2 regions of the Janthinobacterium sp. SUN128 genome follow, and region 2 is predicted to be linked to the other one. Evidence: predicted binding sites of a transcription regulator. Region 2 holds the regulator's gene; the other holds the start of a gene.

Region 1 (4,413 bases), on a different contig from region 2:
TATCTGTTCAGCAATCTCGGTCATGCTTATTATCTGAGTGGACGCGCTGCGCAAGCCTTGCCCGCGCTGGAGCAGGCGTGTCTGCTCGACCCGCTCAATGCGCTGGCCTGGCAGCATCTGGCGCAAGTGCTGGAACGGCGGGGGCAACACGCGCGCGCGGCCGTCATGCGGCGCCAGGCGGCCAGCTTGCATGAGCACGATTTGCGGCGCGACATGGCCGTCTTGCGCAGCGAGACGCCGCCGCAGGGTGTACCCGTGGCCGCGCCGGTGCCGGATGCGCCCGCCATGGCGCGCATCGAGATCACGCAAGGCGAGGGCATGGCCCGCTTGCAGCGTGTGCCGGCAGCCGTGCGCAGCGTGCCCGTTGCCGCTGCCGTACCCCGTCCGCGCCTGGAAATTGTGAATGGCAATGGCGTGCCTGGCCTGGCCGCCGCACTGGCGCGCAGCCTGGCCGGCAGTCCCGTGCAGGTGGTGCGCCTGGCCAATGAAACCAGCTTCCAGGTGGCGCGCACGCGCGTCGAATACCGGCCCGCGCAGGAGCAGGCGGCGCGCCAGCTGGCCCGCCAGTTGGGGATGCAGGTACAAACCCAGGTGCAGACCCAGGCCGCCGATTGTCCTGTCAGCGAGCTGCGCCTGGTACTGGGGCGCGACCTGAGCGATCCGGCCATGCTGCACCGCTATTATCTGCAGCAGTTGCAGCTGGCGCGCCAGGCGCTGGCGCGGCTCGGTTAACACGCCTCTGTTGATGCAAAATAAAACGGCGCCCATGAGGCGCCGTTTTATTTCATGCTGCTGATGATTATGGCTGGCGGCGCCGCTTAAAAGCCAGCGCCGCCAATCCCATGCCCAGCAGGAACAGGGTGCCCGGTTCCGGCACGGCCTGGGGATCGATGACGACGATGTCGGTGCGCGTGGACTTGGAAAAGTTCAAGGTATAGCTGCCGGCCGGCAGGGCGAAATTCGAGGTCAGGGAAAACATCGCAAAGCCATTCGTGAAGGCGCGCCCGGTAGCGGGGTCGTTGGTGCCGGCCGTCATGTTCAGGCTGAAGGGATCCAGGCTGCCGACCGTATGGTTGCCGTTGATGTCGCTGCCATTGTTGGCATCGCCATCAGGTGCGAACTGGAAGATCACGCCATCGGCATTTGCGTTCGACAGGCAGCCGACGGGGCTGGCGCTGTTGCAGGAGATATTGAAGATATCCATGATCGACACGTTCGACTTGTCGCCCATGGTCGTCACGCTGGTGCGCAGGTCGCGCCGTCCCATGAAGCTGAAGGTGATGAAGCCGGCGCTCGACAGGGTCAGGTTGACGGAGCCGGTGAGCGTGTCGCCGGCCGTGGACGTGGCGGCACCGACCGTGTTGCGCTGGGCTTCCGCCACGGCGCGCACGGTGGCGCCGCCATTGAGCATGTTGCCGAAGGCATGCGCATCGCCGCGGGCGAACTCCAGGGTGGAACTGGGGCTGGGGGCGTAATGGTTTTGCGGCAAGCCGCTGCAGCCTCCACCCGAGCACACTTGCAGTACGTCGGCGTTGGCGGCCGGCCCCGTATTGACGGCACGCGGATTGACGGCCACGCCGCCTTCGAAAAACGCGCTGTCGCTGGCATTGCGGTTCGCGCCGGCCAGCGACAGCGCGCCGGCGCTGGTGGTGATGCGGAAATTGTTCAACTCATTGACGGCCAGGCCGTACGCGCCGGCCTGTGCCTGGCCGCTGGCCAGCAGGCTTGCCGCCGCCAGTGCGCCCAGCCAGCCCAGGGTCTTGCTTCGTGTGTGATCGACGTTCATCGCAGCCTCTTATCGTGGTCAGTCTCGAAAAATCCGGGGGACAAAAAATCCAGGATGACTTGCCTGGATTCATCTCGTAGACAGGGATAAGCAGCTTGCGTGCCACACAAAAAAATCACGTGAAATCAATTGCTTGCGCAAAGCGGACTGAGCTGGCGGAAGCAAAGTGTAAGAAAGGCCGACGCCGCTTGGCGGGCGGTGCCAGCCAGCCTCAGGTGCCCCGGTGATAGCCGAGGTGGCCACCGGAATTGCGTGCGCAGCCGCATCCGATGCGCGCCACTTCCTCACCCTCCGTCAATTTCCAGTTGGTAATCGTCGTATGCTGCCAGTCGATGTCGCTTTTCTTGACAGGTTTGACCGTCAGGGTGCGTGCTTCCGCATCCGTGTACTCCATCAGCTCCTCGTCGTCGGCAATGTCGAAATGGCGGTGGATCAGGGAAATGCCGAAGCGGTCGAGCGCGCCATAGCGTTGCAGCACATCGCGCAGTTCGCGAAAGCAGGCGAGATCCTCGGGCAGCAGCGGATCGACGGCGGAAATATCGGCAACGGGCTGCCATTGCATGGCGTGGATGTTCAGGCTGTGCATGATAGGCTCCTGTGCCCCATGATGATAGGCCCAGGCTGGCAGAGGGGCGCCGGCACGCCTGGCGAAATACCCATCGTGGACGCAAAGCCGCTGCGGCGCTTGCGCCGGATCAAAGGTGCGGCACGTCGCCTCTCGTCCGATCATTGCCCGGTAAAATAGGCCATGGCAAACAAAACCCCCACCTTCCCCGGCGCGCGCACGGGCCGCGGCCAGGTCCTGGCCGTGCTGCTGTCGAACCGCGACCAGTCCGGCGCCGAACCGCTGCAAGGCCGCGTTTCCCTGGCCGCCATCGTCAAGGCGCTCAAACGCAAATACCACTGGCCGATCGAGACGCACAGCTTTCCCGCCAACACGCAGGATGGCCGTGCCAGCTGGGCGACCGTCTACAGCTTGCCGGACAATGTCATCGAGACCGCGCTGGAGGCCGGCGGCCGGGAGTGGCTGGAAAGCCGGGGAGCGGTCGCGCGGCGGTGAATGCGCCGCCTGCCTTACTCGACTCCTTTACTCGAGCCGGAAGCCGACCTTGAGCGTGACCTGGAAGTGCGCTACCTTGCCGTCGACGATATGTCCCCGCGACTCGGTCACTTTATACCAGTCCATGTGCTTGACCGTCAGCGCCGCCTTGGCAATGGCATCGCGTATCGCCTGATCGCTGCTCTCGGTCGACGTGCCGACCAGTTCGATCAGCTTGTAAGTGTGTGCGGACATGATATTTCCCCAGGTAGGCAAGCCAGACATCGGGAGCCTGCTTTGCGCAAGCACGTGCTCATCTTGCGCCTAAATGTGCTGATAGTCATTGCGCGGTGCAGCAATGCGTTGCGCAAGGGGCTTCGCCGGATGGCGATGCGTTTCTATGGTTGCGGGAGTGCCCTGCAGGCGGGAGAAAAGAAAAAAGGGCTACCAGCCGAAGCGGGTAACCCTTTGATTTTCTACTAAATTCTGGGGACTGCCGGTATCACAGCACACTATGAGAAATTGAAAAAAAATCGATGAATGCCAACAATAATACCAACAAAAATAAACCTTCACCATCTTGTTGTAAAAGTGTTGCAATGGTGGCGGTCGCTCTGTGACGACATCCTTCCCTGATAATACCAACAATTGTCACTATGGTGATAGTGTTGTTCCTTTGCAAGAAACAGCTATCATTGGTCGAAGGGCACTATTTCCGGCCGTCGGCCGAGCCATCGCCCTAACCCCGACTTTCGCGCGCGAAAGTGCCATACACCACCGAGGCACCATGATAACCAATACCGCCGCCGCTACACCGGCGACTGAACCGCCACTGACCACCGCTGATTTCGACGAGGCTGGCTGCGAAGCCCTGCTGCATCCGAATCCGGATGGCTCTTACACAGACTTGTGGAATAACTTGCTCAACGCCGCCCGTGTGGCGGCCGCCGCGGGGCGCACGCGCCATGCGGCCGTGCTGCAATCGCTGGCGGACGCCTGCTCGATGATGTTGGTGCCCGGCGACTTAACGGCGCCGTTCAAGCCGTTTGCGATCTTTCATGATCGGCGTTCGCCGATCCCGGCCGACTTCAATGACGCCGATATCGAATTCTTCGCGCTGATCGCCAGCCACACCGCCCATTCAGGCCTGCGCGCGCGCTTGGGCGATCTTGTCTGGTTACTGGAGCCGCAGCGTGGCACCACGTTAGCGCTGGCGGCGATCGCCGACTATCGCTCCTTCCCGATCGATGTCGGTACTTGGCGCCACGGAGTGGGCGATTGCTGGCAACGGGCCCTGCAACTGGCGACCAAGTTGGGGAAGACGGGAAAGGTACAAGCCGACGAGATCGAAGCTGCGTTGCTCGTGGCGTTCGACGCGGCCGACAAGACGATAAGCTTCGCGCCCCTCTGGTACAGCGACCTGTTAATTGACCGTCGACTATCGAACAACCAGCGTACACAGATCGCCGTGGCGCTGACGCTGGCCGGGCAACTGCGCAGCGATGGCGGCCGCTTCGAGGAAGCGCGCCAGTTCTGGGAAAGTGCCGTGCGCTGGTTTAAAAAAGCTGGCGCACCTGCCGATGGCTAC
Region 2 (4,413 bases):
CGCGTTAATCGTCAAGCCCGTCAAGCCCAGGTACAGGCCCAGCTGGCCGGCCAGGCGGGATAGAAAATAACTGCCGCCCACGTCGGGAAACAAGCCGATATTGACTTCCGGCATGGCCATGCGCGTGCGGCCCGTCACGATGCGCAGGCGGTTGCCCGGCCCGGCTTGCGCCACGCCCATGCCGCCGCCCATCACCACGCCATCCATCACGGCAATATACGGTTTTGGGTAGAAATGAATTAAATGATTTAAAGCATATTCTTCCGTAAAGAAATCCTCCAGCAAGGCACTGCCGCCTTGCGGCGTGGCCAGGCCCGCATCGTAAAAGAAACGGATGTCGCCGCCGGCGCACAGGGCTTTTTCACTGCTGGAGCGGATCACCACGGCATCCACCTGCGGATCGTCGCGCCAGGCCAGCAAGGCCGCGCTCAGGGCGCGCACCATCTCCAGCGACAGGGAATTCAAGGCTTTCGGACGGTCGAGCACGATATGGCCCGTGCGGTTGCGGATGGAAGTCTGGACGAAGTCGCTCATGGCAGGCAGGAAAGAAGTGAAAGTGCAAACATTTTAGCCCCTGCGCGGCGAACATTGCGCTCAAAAGGTCCAGGCGCAAAAAAGGGCGCAAGATGTGCGCCCTTAGTTGATCACAACTGCTGGAAGCGGGTGGCCTTAGACGGCGACGACGGCTTCTTCCTCGGAGTTGTCTGGCAGATGCTTGATCGCCTCTTTACCGTGCCCTTGCACTTTGGTTTTGTATTTCATCACTTGCCTATCGAGCTTGTCGATCAGGGTATCGATCGCGGCGTACAGGTCGTGCGCCAAGCTTTCCACATAGACAGTCTTGCCGCTCAAACGCAGGTTGACTTCAGCCTTTTGACGTTTTTCTTTCTCTTTGAGGTTATCCACGGTCAGAATCACGGCGATATCGATGACTTGATCGAAATGACGTTTCACGCGCTCCAGCTTCGTTTGTACGTATTCACGGATGGCTGGTGTCACTTCGAGATGATGTCCGCTGATGGTGAGATTCATACACACTCCTAAAGATGATCGGGTTCGTGCGGTCCATCCTATCCGGCCCGCAGAGGAACCGAAAAAAACTTACAAACACTTACGCAGGCTCACTGGCGGAATTTTCAACGCTTCCCGGTATTTGGCAACAGTACGTCGCGCAATCACCATGCCTTGTTCCCCCAGCATGTCCGCAATCTTACTGTCGGATAAAGGATTTTTAGGGTCTTCTGCTCCTGTCAGTTGCACGATCAATGCCCGTATCGCCGTCGATGACGCTTCGCCCCCCGCTTCGGTGGCGACGTGGCTACCAAAGAAATATTTCAACTCGAACATGCCGTGCGGGGTCAGCATGTACTTTTGAGTTGTTACCCGCGAGATAGTACTCTCGTGTAAACCCAGTGTATCAGCTATTTCACGGAGCACAAGGGGACGCATGGCAACGGCCCCATGCGAGAAAAAGTTCTTTTGTCTTTCTACTATCGCCTGCGCCACGCGCAGGATCGTGTCGAAGCGCTGGCGCATATTCTTGATCAGCCACTTGGCTTCCTGCAACTGTGCGCCCATGGCGCCCTCGCCCTTGCCCTGCTTGAGCAAGTTGGCGTACATGGCATTGACGCGCAGGCGCGGCATGACATCGTTGTTTAAGGTCACTTGCCAGCCATTGCGCGCGCGCTTGACGACGACGTCGGGCACCACGTAATCGGAGACGTCCGAGGCGAACACGGCGCCCGGATGCGGATTGCACTGGCGAATCACCGTCTGCGCTTCGCGCAAGTCTTCATCGTCGCAATCGAGGGCTTTTTTCAGCTTGTTGAAATCGCGCTGGGCAAACCAGGCCAGGTGCTTTTCCACGATGACGAGGGCCATGCGGCGCGTCACCATGGCGATGTGCGGCAAGCGCTTGATTTGCAGCGCCAGGCATTCGGACGCATTGCGCGCGCCCACGCCGGGCGGATCGAAACTTTGCAAGAGAGACAAGGCCGTGCGCATCTCGTCGGCGTCGATTTCCAGCTCTTCCGGCAGGCGCGCCAGGATGTCGTCGAGCGACTCTTCCAGGTAGCCATTGTCGTCGAGCGCATCGATAATCAGCTCGACCAGCGCGCGGTCGCGCAATTCGAGTACCGTCACGCGCATCTGCTCCATCAGGTGTTCGCGCAGGGTGCAGTGATGGGCTTCGAGTTGCGGGCGCGAATCTTCGTCGTCGGGCGCCTTGCCGCGGCTCGCCTCGCTCCAGTCGCTGTCGCCGCCATCGGCGGCGGCCGGGCCGTCGCCGGCATCGCCATCAAAAGTTTCCGCTTCGGCCGGCGCTGCGGGCGCTTCCTGCCCTGGCGGCTGGGGCGGCGCTTCGGCCGGCGCTGCCGTGGAACTCAAGGCACCGTCGGACAGCAGGCGCAGCGAACGGTCGAGCGGATCATCGAGGCGTTCGAGCAAGGGATTGTCCGTCAGCAATTGCTCTAGTTCCTGATGCAATTCCAGGGTAGACAATTGCAACAGGCGTATCGATTGCTGCAACTGCGGCGTCAGTGCCAGGTGCTGCGAAGTGCGCAGCTGCAATGATTGTTTCATTGGCTTACATGCGGAAGTGTTCGCCCAGATAGACCCGGCGTACCGACTCGTTCGCGATGATGTCGTCGGGGCGTCCCGACGCCAGTACCGAGCCCTGGTTGATGATGTAGGCACGGTCGCAGATACCCAGCGTCTCGCGCACATTATGATCGGTGATCAACACGCCGATATTGCGCTCCTTCAAGAAACGCACGATGCGCTGGATCTCGATCACGGCGATCGGATCGACGCCGGCGAACGGTTCGTCGAGCAGCACGAAACGGGGATCGGTGGCCAGCGCGCGGGCGATTTCCACGCGGCGGCGCTCGCCACCCGACAGGGACAGGGCCTGGTTCTCGCGCAGCTTTTCAATCTGCAAGTCGGCCAGCAATTTATCCAGGCGCACCTCGATCTCGGCCTTCGTCAGCGGACGGCCTTCGACGGTCTGGATTTCCAGCACGGCGCGGATATTGTCTTCCACCGTCAGCTTGCGGAAGACGGACGCTTCCTGCGGCAGGTAGGACAGGCCCATCTGCGCGCGGCGGTGGATCGGCAGGCTGGAGATGTCCACGCCGCTGATATCGATGCTGCCGCCATCGGACGGCACCAGGCCGACGATCATGTAGAACGAGGTGGTCTTGCCGGCGCCGTTCGGGCCCAGCAAACCCACCACTTCACCGCATTCGACTTGCAGCGAGACATCATGCACGACTTGCCGCTTGCCATAGGTTTTTTGCAGCCCGCGAACGATCAGGGTGCTGCCGCAACGAGTATTGTCCATTATTTCTTTCCTGGCGCAGGCGTGGCCGGCGCTTTCTCCGCCGCCGGTGCCTTGGTTTTCGGCTGGATCACCATGCGCACGCTGCCGCCATCCGGGGTGCTGGTGCCGCTGTTGGAATTTTCCATCGCAAACACTTCCTTGCGGCTGTCATACGAGATGAAGGCGCCATTGGCCACGTCGGTCACTTTCGTGCCTTCCAGGCGCGTCAGCTTGGCCCTGGAAAACAGTTTCACCACTTCCGTCTTGTTGTCGTATTCCACGCGCTCCGCTTCGCCTTCCACCCACAGGTCGCCCGCGCCATCGCGCTTCTGGCGGAAGGTGGCGAGCTTGCCGGGATCGGCCCAGAAGGTAATGAACTGGTAGCCTTGCGGATCTTCCGTGATCACGGCGCGCCCCGCCTTCATGGTCAGGGTCCCCTTGACCAGCACGACGTCGCCCGTCAGGGTGCGCACCTGCTTGATGTCATCGACGTGGCCGCTACGTGCCGTGATGACGGCTTCCTTCTCGGAATCGGCCTTCTCGGCATGCGCCACGCCCATGATGGCCAGGGAAAATACGGTCAACAGCAAGATGTTCTTCATAGTATGGTTTCCTTGTTTCATTCTGTCATTTTGCCGCCGCGGCCGGGCGCGGTTTCGGCGGGAGGACCATGCGCAGCGCATTCTGCACTTCCACCACGCCGGTGGCGTTATTGGCTTTCATGCCGATGCCATTGAGGCGCGAGGTGCCCGTCAGGATATCGACAGGCACGTCCGTTTCCATTCTTTCCTCATCCGGGAACACCGTCAGCGCTTCCGTCTTGACCGTCAGGTTCTGCGCCTTCGGACTGGCCACGCGGTCGATCACGACATTGCGGTGCAGTTGCAGCCGGGTATTGTCCTGGTCGATATGCGCCAGTTCCGCATTCATGTTCATCGGTGGCATGCCTGGCGTGAGCTTGCGCACGAAGGGCCGGTCGATATCGGACGAATCGTCCAGCGGATAATGCGTGAGCTTGGCGCCCGACACGATATAGCTGGGTTTTCCCGTCAAATCCATGCGCACCAGGCTGAAATTGGTAATGAAATAGTCGG

The links. The regulator sigma-54, encoded in region 2, starts transcription at its own class of promoters, with help from an activator protein. The targets are predictions, from matches to a motif close to TGGCANGNAANCTGCTTT.
Region 1: the regulator sigma-54 is predicted to act here: its motif matches at 1,874-1,891, upstream of O3297_RS25670 (EDSAP-1 family PEP-CTERM protein).

Annotation. Positions count from the first base shown of each region.
Region 1 is NZ_JAPWHY010000005.1:133,752-138,164, forward strand. It holds gene O3297_RS25665 (LytR C-terminal domain-containing protein) at 1-732, shown strand, start outside; gene O3297_RS25670 (EDSAP-1 family PEP-CTERM protein) at 800-1,786, opposite strand; gene O3297_RS25675 (hypothetical protein) at 1,998-2,372, opposite strand; gene O3297_RS25680 (hypothetical protein) at 2,535-2,846, shown strand; gene O3297_RS25685 (dodecin) at 2,874-3,080, opposite strand; gene O3297_RS25690 (DUF4209 domain-containing protein) at 3,613-4,413, shown strand, end outside.
Region 2 is NZ_JAPWHY010000003.1:200,038-204,450, forward strand. It holds gene O3297_RS23605 (enoyl-CoA hydratase/isomerase family protein) at 1-534, opposite strand, end outside; gene hpf (ribosome hibernation-promoting factor, HPF/YfiA family) at 670-1,032, opposite strand; gene O3297_RS23615 (RNA polymerase factor sigma-54) at 1,102-2,580, opposite strand; gene lptB (LPS export ABC transporter ATP-binding protein) at 2,585-3,340, opposite strand; gene lptA (lipopolysaccharide transport periplasmic protein LptA) at 3,340-3,921, opposite strand; gene lptC (LPS export ABC transporter periplasmic protein LptC) at 3,947-4,413, opposite strand, start outside.